Regions from separate parts of the Shewanella mytili genome, predicted to be linked through region 2. Evidence: predicted binding sites of a transcription regulator. Region 2 holds the regulator's gene; each other region holds the start of a gene.

Region 1 (4,188 bases), 230 kb from region 2:
TTTGGGTATGGATAAAGTCGGGGAATTTGATGCCGTCACGCAGGAAAAACGTCGGGGTGTTATTGCCCACAATGTCATGGTTGCCCCGCTCAGTGTAAAAGCGCACCGCAAACCCGCGAGGGTCACGCTCGGCATCGGCAGAGCCGGCCTCGCCGCCCACGGTGGAAAAACGCACGAACACTTCAGTTTGCTTGCCCGCACCGCTAAAGTGGTCGGCAATGGTGTACTGGCTGAGATCCTGGGTCAGGGTAAAGGTACCGTATACGCCGGTGCCTTTGGCATGCACGATACGCTCAGGAATGCGCTCCCGGTTAAAGTGCGCCAGTTTTTCAATCAGGTGAAAATCCTGTAACAACAGCGGGCCACGCTCACCGGCTGACAGCGAATTTTGATCATCTGCCACGGGGGCACCGTTTTGGCTGGTTATGTAATGCTGGGTCATCTTGTGCTCCTTACGATTTCTTCTGGTGTAACCAAAGTTCAATCAAGTCAACGATTGTGGCCATGTTGCACTCCTTAAACAGAGGGTCGGTACTCAGGCGTTGGATTGATGATAGGCAAAGCCAAAAAATCATTAAAGCGATTAAAATGAATTACAATGATTCATAAAAAGGATTAAAAATGGCACAGGCAACACCACAACACCTGCACGCTGACCCAGTAAGGTTAGTCGGCAAACGCGCCGCTGCACGACGACATGATGAATTGCCACAGCCAGAAATAACAAAAGCAGCCGAATGCTGCTTTTGACAAGTACGCCAAGCGGTATTTACAGCGCGTTTTTACTGTCCGGGCGGCGCACCACGGCAGCGGTCATCCGGGAGATGCAGGTCAGATCCCCGGCGGCATTGTAAATGCGGATATCCCATACGGAGGTGCGTTTGCCCAAATGAAACGGCTTGGCCACCGCCTTGATTTCACCATTGCGGGCAGCACGGATATGGTTGGCGTTAATCTCCTGGCCCACACAGTAAAAGTGATCAAAATCCACCGCAAAATTGGCGGCATAACTGGCAACGGTTTCTGCCAATACCACATTGGCCCCGCCATGAACCATACCGATGGGGTTGTGAATGGCCGGTGATGCCGGCATGGTGGCCACCAGATAATCCTCGCCGATTTCGGTGATTTTAATCCCCAGGGTTTGCATCAACGTGCCTTTGCCGCCAAGGCCGCCATCCAGCCGGGCACAGTCTTCAAGCGTGATCTCTTTAAACCAGATACTCATATGTTGTCATTTCCTTATAGGCTGCCATCAGACAGTGTAACCCTCTGGGCCGGCGCGAACATCACCCATTTGGCTAATTGACGATCGTGCAGCGACGATAACGTCCACAGTGCGCAAATGGCGCCAATCAGGGCCAGCAGCATGTCGGACTGGGTATCCCACACATACCCCTGGGTGCCCAAAAATGCCTCGGCGCCATCTTCGGTCAATACCGCCGCCCACCACTCAATCAGTTCATACAGTGCAGAGAGTGCCAGCGCAAAGCAGCCACACAGGAAATGACACCAGCCACCTGCTTGCAACACCCGATTGCGCAACAGGATTTCCCGGGCAATCATCGCCGGCACGAACCCTTGGGCAAAATGCCCCAGTTTGTCGTAGTTATTGCGGCTCCATCCCAGCCATTCGGCCAGCCAGTCAAATAACGGCACCTGGGCATAGGTATAATGGGCGCCCACCAGCAGCACCCAGCAGTGCAGCAAAATCAGCACATATAACAGGGGCGTTAACGGAAATTTCCAGCGGCACCAAGCCAACAACGGCAAGGCCAGCAATGCGGGCGTGGCTTCCATCCACCAGGTGATCCCGTCATGGGGTTGCCAGGCCGACCACACCAACACGCTGGCATACAGCGCCAGCCAAATCAGCAGATTTTTCAATATCAGCCCCAATTTGCAGATTGTTCACGATCTAAAATAAACACTTTAGCCGTCCAGACCTCCACACCAACTCAAAAAGGTGCTAACGTGGGTGACAGCTGGGGGCAGCTTAACACACTACCTTTTGTTCACTAACAGAATCACATATTGAGGGGTACCGATACTATGGCGAAACATTCGCTGGACAAGGATAAAATTAAGATCCTGTTGTTGGAAGGCGTGCATCAATCAGCCTTAGACGTGTTGAAAAATTCCGGTTATAACAATATTGAATACCACAAGGGATCGTTATCCGGCGATGAACTGATTGAAGCTATTAAAGACGCGCATTTTGTCGGCCTGCGCTCCCGCACCCAGCTGACCAAAGAAGTGCTGGATAAAGCGGAAAAACTGGTGGGTGTGGGCTGTTTCTGCATCGGTACCAACCAGGTTGACCTGAAAGCCGCCGAATTGCTGGGTATTCCCGTATTCAACGCCCCCTTCTCCAACACCCGCAGCGTGGCCGAACTGGTGATTGGCGAAATCATCATGCTGATGCGCGGCGTGCCGCAGCGCAACATGTCCGCCCATCAAGGCGGTTGGCTCAAGAGTGCCAAGGGCAGTTATGAAGTCCGAGGCAAAACCCTGGGGGTCATCGGTTACGGCCACATTGGTACCCAGCTTGGCATTCTGGCAGAAACCCTGGGGATGCGAGTGGTGTTCTACGATATCGAAGACAAACTGCCACTGGGCAATGCCCATCAACTGCGTTTTATGAACGAACTGCTGGCCCAGGCGGATGTGGTGAGTTTACACGTGCCAGAAACCCCGCAAACCAAACTGATGTTCGGTGCCGCCCAGATTGAAGCCATGCGTCCAGGCAGCTTCCTCATCAACGCCTCCCGCGGTACGGTCGTGGACATTGATGCACTGGCTGCAGCGCTGGAAGCCAAACATCTGGCTGGGGCGGCCATTGACGTATTCCCGGTAGAGCCAAAATCAAACGATGACGAATTCCAAACACCGCTACGGGGTTTTGACAATGTGATCCTGACCCCTCACGTGGGTGGCAGCACCGAAGAGGCCCAGGAAAACATCGGCATTGAAGTGGCCGGCAAACTGGCCAAATACTCCGATAACGGCTCCACGGTCACTGCGGTCAACTTCCCCGAAGTTTCCCTGCCGCAACAGCATGGCACCTCTCGCCTGCTGCACATTCACCGCAACCGTCCGGGGATTTTGCTGAAAATCAACCAGGCGTTTTCAGAAAAAGGCATCAATATTGGCGGTCAGTACCTGCAAACCACGGCCAATATCGGTTACGTGGTAATGGAAGTGCATACCGATCAGGCCGCTGAGGCCCTGGAAGAGCTGAAACACATTGAGGGCACCATCCGTACCCGTTTGCTGTATTGAGCACTGTGTCTTGAGTTGTTTAAAGGGTGCCGTCTTGGCGCCCTTTTTATTTACGCAAAATCCGTTACAATCGACTCACTTTTGATGCTGTTAATTTCAGGATGATCCTATGAGTATCGCAGCTCCCCAACTTTCCTGGGCACCCGACGCCCCCCTTCCGGCACTATTGATCTCCCCCCTCTCCCATCTGGGCCTGATGCAGGTGACCGGCGAGCAAAACCGCAGCTTCCTGCACGGACAGATCACCGCCGATGTCAATGCCCTTGATGCCAACCGCTGGTGCTGGGGCGCTCATTGTGATCCCAAAGGCAAGATGCTGTCGGCATTCCGTTTGTTTGCCATTGCCGATAGCATGATGCTGCTCATGCCAAAAGAGCTGCTCAGCAGTGACTTGCCGGAATTTCGCAAATATGCCGTGTTCAGCAAGGCTGAGCTTGACGATGTGTCAGCCCAGTGGACCATCCTCGGTATTACCGGCACGGGTGCTGCCGACTGGCTGCATGGCCAGTTCCCCCAATTCAACCGTGAGCAGCCACTGTGCCAGCTCGAGCAAGGCGTCATCCTCAATGACGGTGAGCGTTTTCTGTTGATATTGCCAACCCAGGCCGCTGCCGAACGGGTGCAGGAGATGCCGCTTTACCATCACAGTGCCTGGCAGGCACTGGAAATCCTGGCAGGGTATCCGGGGCTTGATGCCGCCCATCAGGGGCAATTTGTGCCACAGATGTGCAACCTGCAAGCACTGGATGGCATCAGCTTTACCAAAGGCTGTTACATGGGGCAGGAAACCGTCGCCCGCATGAAATACCGTGGCGGCAACAAACGCGCCCTGTATATCCTGAAAGGCCACTGCAGTGCCAACGTGACCCCGGCATCCACATTGGAGCTGGCCATGGAGGAAGGGTT
Region 2 (4,188 bases):
CCAGTTGCTGCCGGCACAACAGCGTCATGGCAAAGGGGTGATGTTGCTCGGTGCCCTGTGCAGCCTCACCGGGGTACTGGCTCTGCGTCACTTTATTCTGTACGCCGGTCAAAGTTATCTCGGCTAATCATTGTTATGCTAGCGCCACAAGCCTTCGCGAATGCGGAGGCTTTTTTTATGGGGTTTGCTGAAGATATCAAGAGTTAAGCTATCTTTAACTGAACCCTATTGATCCGAGGCGTTTTTCAAGGAGATGGAGATGAAACTAACCACGCTGGCGTTGCTCACCGCCACCACTTTTTGCAGCGGTTCCCTGTGGGCCGGGCAGGATGTATTTGAAGCGAGAACTGATGCCATGGGCGGGGCAGGCGTTGCTGCCGGTGATCGCCTGGCTGCAGGTTTCGTGAATCCGGCATTGCTGGCATTGGCAGATCGCCAGCAGGATGACGTAAGCCTGTTATTGCCTGCCCTAGGTGCTGATGGGGCCGATAAAAACGACATGGTGGACGAGTTTGACACCCTGCAGGATAACTACGACATGCTGGATGGGGCCATTGCCCAGCAGAATCCGGACAACATCATCCGCTACCGCGACTTGTTACTGAATAACCTGCAAGCCCTGCAAGGCGACAGTGCCTATGCCAGTGTGGGGTTGGGCGTGGCGGTTGTGTTACCCTCAAACAGCCGGATTTCAGCGGCGGTGATTGCCAAAACCTATCTGGACGCCTTTGTGCTGGCGGATGTCAGTGCGGCGGATTTACAGCTGCTGAATAATCTGGATCCCTTGAATCCGCCATCACTGGATGACCTGTCATCCACCGGCCGGGTATTTGCCGGTGCCGTATCGGATTTCGGGGTGGCGCTGAGTACCCGCATGAGTGTGGGTGACATGCCGCTGACCATCGGGGTGACGCCGAAACTGCAACGCCTTGATACCTTCAACTATGCGGTGTCTGCCAACAACTTTGACGTGAATGATTTCAACAGCGATGACTATCGTAACAACGATACCGGCGTCAACCTGGATGTGGGGGTGGCGTTGCAGCCCACCGAAGGCCTGACGCTGGGGCTTAGTGGTCGCAACCTGGTCAAGCAGGAGCTGGCATCCGTGGTGCTGGCAGATTGCCCGTGCCAGCAGCTGACCTATCAGGTCAAGCCCATGGTCACTGCCGGGCTCGCCTATCAATGGCAGGGACTGACGCTGACCACGGATGTTGATCTCACCGAAAACAACAAATTCGTGGAACTGGACGGCCCCAAATACTGGCGCATGGGCGGCGAATTGCAGGCCACCGACTGGCTGGCATTGCGCTTAGGCTATCGCCATGATGTGAATGACGTGACCACTGACATCTATTCCGTGGGTACCGGCATTGTGGTGGGTAACTTCTTCCGGCTGGATCTCACCGGCATGATGGGCAGCGATAATGCCGTAGGCGGCGCCCTGCAAACCTCTTTCCACTTTTAATTGCGGTGATGCGTGACAACGGGGGCTAGGCCAAAAGCCCCCAGAGTGATTTAAGTGCCAGCAGCAGTGCGCTGGCACTGCATAACATCAAGGTCAGCATTTTACTGCGCCGTTTGTCCACCCGATGCAACAGCGCCCCCGAGATCACGAATCCCAGCAGCAGCGCCGGCAATAACAGCAGCGCCAGCAGCAGATCCCTGAACGACAGCATGCCGGAGAGCAGCAGCACCAAGAGGCTGATACAGGTACTGACCACAAAAAAGGCCGAGAGGGCTGCACGAAACTTCCCGGCTTCCCGCCCGGTGAGCAGCAGGGCCATGGGTGGCCCGCCAATGCCGGCAACCGTGCCGAAAATGCCGGAAAACATCCCCGCCACAAACAAATTGCAACGGTTGACTGGCAGCGTGAGTTTTTTCAGGCTCAAGGCCACGGCCGTGGCCACAATGGCGGCAATCACCAGCCCGAGAATGGCTTGGGGCGCCAGCAGCAAGGCGGCCCCCAGCAAACTGCCGGGAATGCGTCCGGCCACGGCATACTGCAATCCTGCCAGCTCCAACTGTCCCCGCTCGCGCAGCAAGGTGAGCAGGGCAATGGAAAAGCTCAGGATAATCAACGAACCCGGGATTAATTCCGGGTCAATGATGTACAACAGCGGTGCGGCAACCACTGCCAAGCCAAACCCCAGCAAACTTTGGGTAATGGCGCCCGCGACAATCACCAGCGAGGCCAGTAGCAGGGTGATGGGGTCGATTAATGTCCACATTTAAAAAAGCAGAATGCCGGGACATGCCCGGCAAGCTGATGATATGTTGCGCCTCATGGCCGAAAGGTCAGCCATTTACTCCATTTCTTCCCATTCGATGCCCATCTCTTCCATGATTTTTTTGGCATCTGCCGGAATGCTGTCAGGGCGATCCTTGGAGAGATCTTCATCGTTGGGCAATGGCTGGCCGGTGTAAGCATGCAAGAATGCTTCACACAGCAGTTCGCTATTGGTGGCATGACGCAGGTTATTGACCTGGCGCCGAGTGCGTTCGTCGGTTAGCACTTTCAATACTTTCAACGGAATAGACACAGTAATTTTTTTTACTTGTTCGTTTTTCTTCCCGTGCTCAGCGTAAGGGCTGATGTACTCGCCGTTCCATTCAGTCATGTTGCACCTGCTATGTCGCTAATTCGCTGCCGATTTTAAACTCTTACATCCCACAGTCAAATGGGAGTCCATGCTACTGTATCACAAAAATGGAATTCTATACATTTGGACGTCTAAACGTCTTTATGCCTATTGACGTTGAAGAGCGACTTGATAGAATTTAGCCATCTAGACATCTTTAATCTGTCGCCCCTGTTAATAATGTAAGGAGCCGAACATGACTGCGCGGAAAATGGCCACCACGGTTGTGCGTCAAGGAATCGAGTCCGATAGCCAATATGGTGCGGTGCTTCCGCCTATTTACCTGTCGACGAATTACAGCTTTGCAGACTACCAAACGCCGCGGGAGTTTGATTACAGCCGCTCCGGCAATCCTACTCGCAGCATTTTGGCCAATGCCATTGGTGAGCTGGAGCAGGGATGCCCGGCGGTGATTACCGCCAGCGGCATGGCGGCGGTCACCTTGGTCAGCAGCTTGCTGGGGGCGGAGGACTTGCTGGTCATCCCTCATGACTGTTATGGCGGCAGTTATCGCCTGTTCACCCATCTGGCGCAAAAAGGGCAATTCCAGCTGGCGGTGGTGGATCAAACCGACAGCCAGGCCCTGCAACAGGCCCTGGCGGCCAAACCCAAGCTGGTTTGGGTGGAAACCCCCTCCAATCCGCTGCTGCGGCTGGTGGATATTGCCCGATTGGCCAATGAGTGTCAGGCTCAGGGCACTTTGCTGGCGGTGGATAACACCTTCTTGTCGCCGGCATTACAACAGCCGCTGTTACTGGGGGCCGATATTGTGGTGCACTCCACCACCAAATACATTAACGGCCACAGCGATGTGGTGGGCGGCGCGGTGATAGCCAAAGACCCGCAAATTGCCGAGCAACTGCACTGGTGGTCGAACACGCTGGGGCTCACCGCTGGCGCCTTTGACAGCTATCTGGCACTGCGTGGATTGCGCACACTGGCACTACGCATTGAACAGCACCAGCGTAATGCCGCCAAAATAGTGGATTTGCTGCAGGGCAGCGAACAGGTGGAAAAAGTGTATTATCCGGGGCTGGCACAGCACCCGGATCACCAGATTGCGCTGAAGCAACAGCGAGGCTTTGGCGCCATGGTAAGCTTTGAGCTCAAAGGCGGCGCAACACAAGTCGGCGCTTTTCTCGGGGCATTACGCTATTTTTCCCTGGCGGAAAGCCTGGGCGGGGTAGAAAGCCTGGTGGCGGTGCCCGCCAGCATGACCCATCGGGCCATGGATGCAAAAGCCCGGGCAAACGCAGGCATAAAAGACACACTCATCCGCCTGTCAGTGGGCATTGAAGACCCGCAAGACCTGGTGGATGACATTACCGCTGCCTTGGCAGCCGTGGCAGCTGGTTAAATTGGAGAGCATTGATTAATGGCGCGTAGTCACTTACATAAATTTGGGGGCAGCAGCCTGGCGGATCCGGACTGTTACCGGCGTGTGGCGCACATTCTGCTGACCCACGGGCGGCCCGATGATCTGATTGTGGTGTCTGCCGCAGGCAAAACCACCAACTTCCTGTACAAACTGCTGGCACTGCGCGAG
Region 3 (4,188 bases), 300 kb from region 2:
TATCTGGGGCCTGATGCCCGCATTCTGGCCTTTGGCGACAGCCTCACCGCCGGTAACGGCGCTGGGGAAAATGAAGATTATCCCGCGAGGCTGGCAACATTGTGCGGCTGTGAAGTGATTAATGCCGGCGTGCCGGGAGAGGTGACCGCCCTGGGGCGCCAACGGCTGCCCTTATTGCTGGAAGAGATGCAGCCTGACGTGCTGATTTTGCTGGAGGGGGGCAATGACATTTTACGTGGTGTGCCAAGGGTGCAGATCCGTGAAAATCTGCAGCAGATGTTGCTGGATGCAAAGGCCATGGCCGTGCCCGTATTGCTGATTTCAGTGCCGCAAAAACAGCTGTGGCTGCATCCCGCCCCTTGGTACAAGGCGCTGGCAGATCAACACGACAGCCTCTTGATGGACGATGAACTGAGCGAACTGTTATCTACAGCGTCACTGAAATCGGATATGATCCATCTCAATGCGGCGGGCTATCAGCAACTGGCAAATGAGATCTACCACAAGCTAAAGCATGCCGGGCTTTTCTGAAGCGCAATATCCTGTCTAAAATCATTGCAAGAGGCTTGACCCTCAGGTGGCATTTGTGGGTAAATCCCATGGTAAAAACAGGCTCCGCGTCTTAATAACAACAGGTTAAATTTTTTTATGACAGATCTTGAGCAGCAGGTGTTCTCAGAGGTCCGTGCCATTATTGCCAATGAAGAGCAGGTGATTGGGCGGCGCGCCATATTGGTGCCGCTGAAAAAAGCGATCATTGCCGATGGCGATATTCGTAATGTCATAGATATCGTGTCTGCGGATCCGGCGCTGGCTGCGCATCTGCTGTGGCGCTGTAATTGTGCCATGGCCCCGAACGTACAGCCCAACCGCAGTTTAAAAGATGCCCTGGTGCGTTTAGGACAGGTGAACATCTATCGCTACGCCTTTACTTTCTACCTCAAGGAACGGCTGGATGAACTGCCGCAGCCTTATCGCAAACTGGTGCAAGCCTACTGGCGCCTGACCGAAACCATAGCCACCGAAACCGTGGACAGCCTGCATCAGATGCAGGGGGTGAGCATTGATGCGGATGAAGTGCAAACCTTGGCGTTATTCAGCGTGTTCGGGCAGATTATCGCGCTCACGGCGTTTGCCTACCTGAATGCGGAACATGAGCAGTGTTTCCCGCTGAGCATTATCAAAAACCTGATTGATACCCAGCAAAAATCCCTTACCCTTGGCGCCTTTGACGCTTTGGGGCTGGATGACGAGCTGCAACATGAGTTCATGATTGCCCATAACCTGCGGCAAACCCGTGATGCCAACTCCTCCGGTTTGGTGCTGCGCCGCATTCTGGCCCAGCGGGAGTTGTTGCTCAATCCTTTGTGAGCAGAAGCCTGGGTTAGTGCACCTCTTGCTGGTTGCCCGCTTCTGCCGCGACCAGTGATAGCCAGTGGCGGATTAACCCGCTGTTGCCGGCATCATGGCGGTATGCCCCCAGAAGCGGCCGTTTCAGTCCCTCTTTCCCCAGTCGCAACGCTTTGAGGCTCAGCCCGTGGGCTTCCCGTATGGACCAGTTGGGCAGGGCGGCAACTCCTTCGTTACAGGCCAGACGTTGCAATAGCACATTGGTGAGATCGCAGCTTTTCTGCACCCCCGGGGCAATGCCTGCCGGCTCCAGAAAATAGCGGAACAAATCCAGCCGCGCCAGCGGCACCGGATAACTGATAATGGGCTGTTTGGCCAGTTGCTGTGGCAGTACATAATCAAATTTGGCCAGTGGATGCTCCTGACTCACAATCAATTTCACTTCAAATTCAAACAGGTGTTGATAGGCAATGGTATGGCTGACCACAGGATCCGAGGTGAGCACCAAATCCAGCTCGCCATTGTCCAATGCCGCTAGGGCATCAAACAGATAACGGCTGGACAAGTCCAGTTGTGCTTCGGGGTATTTCTGGCGGAAGGCTTCCATGGCCGGCATCAGCCAACGAAAGCAGGAGTGGCACTCAATGCCCACCCGTAACGGCCCCTGCTGGCTGTTGCCTCCGTGTTTCAGCAGATGCTCGGTTTGTTGCACCTTGGGGAGAATGTCTTCTGCCAACTGCAGCAGGCGGCTACCTTCCTCGGTAAAAGACAACGGCTTGCTTTTGCGGATGAATACCGAAGAGTTGATGCGGTTTTCCAGCTCCTTAATCTGATGTGACAACGCAGACTGGGTAACAAAGCGCTTTTTCGCGGCCGCCGCCAGACTCCCGCATTCCTTCAATGCTAACAATGTCCACAAATGCCTGAGTTCTATCATGCTCATCCCTATGAATCCTGCTCATGTTGGTGTTGAAACCAATTCGTTTGCTTGCCAAGAGATTATCACAATAAACTTCTAGACGTCCAGACGCCTAGATTGTTTTGCCAGCCGGTGGCGTCATCCATGAATTTGCATCAGTGAGGTTTGAGCATGACATTACACAATCTGGGTTTCCCCCGTATCGGCCGTCGCCGTGAACTGAAATTTGCCCTGGAGCAGTATTGGCGCGGAGAGATAACTCAGGCGCAGTTGCTAACGCAGGCGGCCCAATTGCGCCGCACCCATTGGCAGTGGCAGGCAGACGCCGGCATTGAATTGCTGCCGGTGGGAGATTTTGCCTATTACGACCAGGTACTGACATTAAGCGCTACCCTGGGTGCGCTGCCGGCGCGCCATCTTCAGGGCGAGGTGACGCTGGATACCCTGTTTCGGGTGGCTCGGGGGCGGGCGCCCACCGGCAAGCCTGCTGCCGCAGCGGAAATGACCAAATATTTCAACACCAATTACCACTATCTGGTGCCGGAACTCAGCGCCGGGCAAACCTTCTCCATTTGCTGGCAACAGCTGTTTGACGAGGTGCAAGAGGCGCAGGCGCTGGGGCATCAGGTAAAACCGGTACTGTTGGGGCCTGTGACCTTTTTGCATCTGGCCAAAACCGTGGGCGAACCTTTTGACAAACTGACATTGTTACCGCAGTTATTGCAGGCATATCAGCAGTTGCTGGCGCGCTTTGCCGCGCTTGGCGTCACCTGGGTGCAGCTGGATGAACCGGCACTGGCGCTGGAGTTGAATAGCGCTTGGCAACAGGCTTATGTGCAGGCTTATGACACCCTGCAAACCGCACAGGTCAAGCTGCTGCTGGCCAGTTATTATGGCAGCGTGGCTCATCATCAGTCGTTGATTTCAGCATTGCCGGTGGCCGGGCTGCATCTGGATTTGGTGACGGCACCAGCGCAACTGCCGCTGTTTGCCAATGCCCTGCAACCCGGGCAGGTACTGTCTGCCGGGGTGATTAACGGCCGCAATGTGTGGGCGGCCGAGCTGGATCAACTGGCGCAAACGTTGGCGCCTTATGCCCGGCAATTGGGTGAGCGCCTGTGGTTGGCGCCTTCTTGCTCACTGCTGCATACCCCGGTGGATTTGGACGTGGAAACCGAACTGGCCGAATCGCTGAAATCCCGCTTGGCTTTTGCCCGGCAAAAACTCACCGAGTTGCAGGAGTTGCAACTGCTGCTGCAAACGCCGGACTGCGCCAAGGCGCAAGAGATAACCTTACGCTGCATTCGTCGCCGGGAGCAGCAGGCGGCCGCTGCGGATGTTGCCGTTACCGCCCGGCTGGCAGGGCTGAGTGAGCAGGATTTTCAGCGTCACAACGTATTTGCCAAACGTCAGCCATTGCAACAGGCGCGGCTGCAGTTGCCCTTGCTGCCCACCACTACCATCGGCTCTTTTCCCCAAACGGCGGTTATCCGCCAGCTGCGTAATCGCTGGCGCGGCGGGGAGCTTTCTCATGAGGAATATACCCGGCAGTTACAGCAGATCACCAAAGATACCATTGAGCGCCAGCTGAAACTGGGGCTGGACGTGCTGGTACACGGGGAAGCCGAGCGTAACGACATGGTGGAATATTTTGGCGAGCAGCTAACAGGCATCGGCTTTACCCGCTATGGTTGGGTACAAAGTTACGGTTCCCGCTGTGTCAAACCGCCGCTGATCTACGGCGATGTGAGCCGGCCACAGCCGATGACGCTGGAATGGGCCGAATATGCCCAAAGCCTTACCGACAAACCGGTCAAAGGCATGCTCACTGGCCCTGTGACCATTCTGCACTGGTCGTTTGTGCGGGAAGACGTGCCCCGGGAAACCATCGCTTACCAGTTGGGGCTGGCCATTCGCGA

What was found. The regulator MetJ, encoded in region 2, represses methionine synthesis genes. The targets are predictions, from matches to a motif close to TAGACGTCTAGACGTCTA.
Region 1: a site for MetJ is predicted at 1,934-1,951, ahead of serA (phosphoglycerate dehydrogenase). Genes of this name have one in related genera too.
Region 3: a site for MetJ is predicted at 2,359-2,376, ahead of metE (5-methyltetrahydropteroyltriglutamate--homocysteine S-methyltransferase). Genes of this name have one in related genera too.

Annotation. Positions count from the first base shown of each region.
Region 1 is NZ_JBKOUD010000002.1:257,859-262,046, reverse strand. It holds gene katB (catalase KatB) at 1-442, opposite strand, end outside; gene ACIDEJ_RS03895 (PaaI family thioesterase) at 770-1,228, opposite strand; gene ACIDEJ_RS03890 (DUF2238 domain-containing protein) at 1,243-1,887, opposite strand; gene serA (phosphoglycerate dehydrogenase) at 2,053-3,282, shown strand; gene ygfZ (tRNA-modifying protein YgfZ) at 3,392-4,188, shown strand, end outside.
Region 2 is NZ_JBKOUD010000002.1:23,452-27,639, forward strand. It holds gene nrfD (NrfD/PsrC family molybdoenzyme membrane anchor subunit) at 1-127, shown strand, start outside; gene ACIDEJ_RS02875 (conjugal transfer protein TraF) at 260-1,468, shown strand; gene ACIDEJ_RS02880 (TSUP family transporter) at 1,494-2,231, opposite strand; gene metJ (met regulon transcriptional regulator MetJ) at 2,307-2,621, opposite strand; gene metB (cystathionine gamma-synthase) at 2,839-3,999, shown strand; gene ACIDEJ_RS02895 (bifunctional aspartate kinase/homoserine dehydrogenase II) at 4,018-4,188, shown strand, end outside.
Region 3 is NZ_JBKOUD010000002.1:323,516-327,703, forward strand. It holds gene ACIDEJ_RS04155 (GDSL-type esterase/lipase family protein) at 1-531, shown strand, start outside; gene ACIDEJ_RS04160 (HDOD domain-containing protein) at 649-1,371, shown strand; gene ACIDEJ_RS04165 (LysR family transcriptional regulator) at 1,385-2,287, opposite strand; gene metE (5-methyltetrahydropteroyltriglutamate--homocysteine S-methyltransferase) at 2,441-4,188, shown strand, end outside.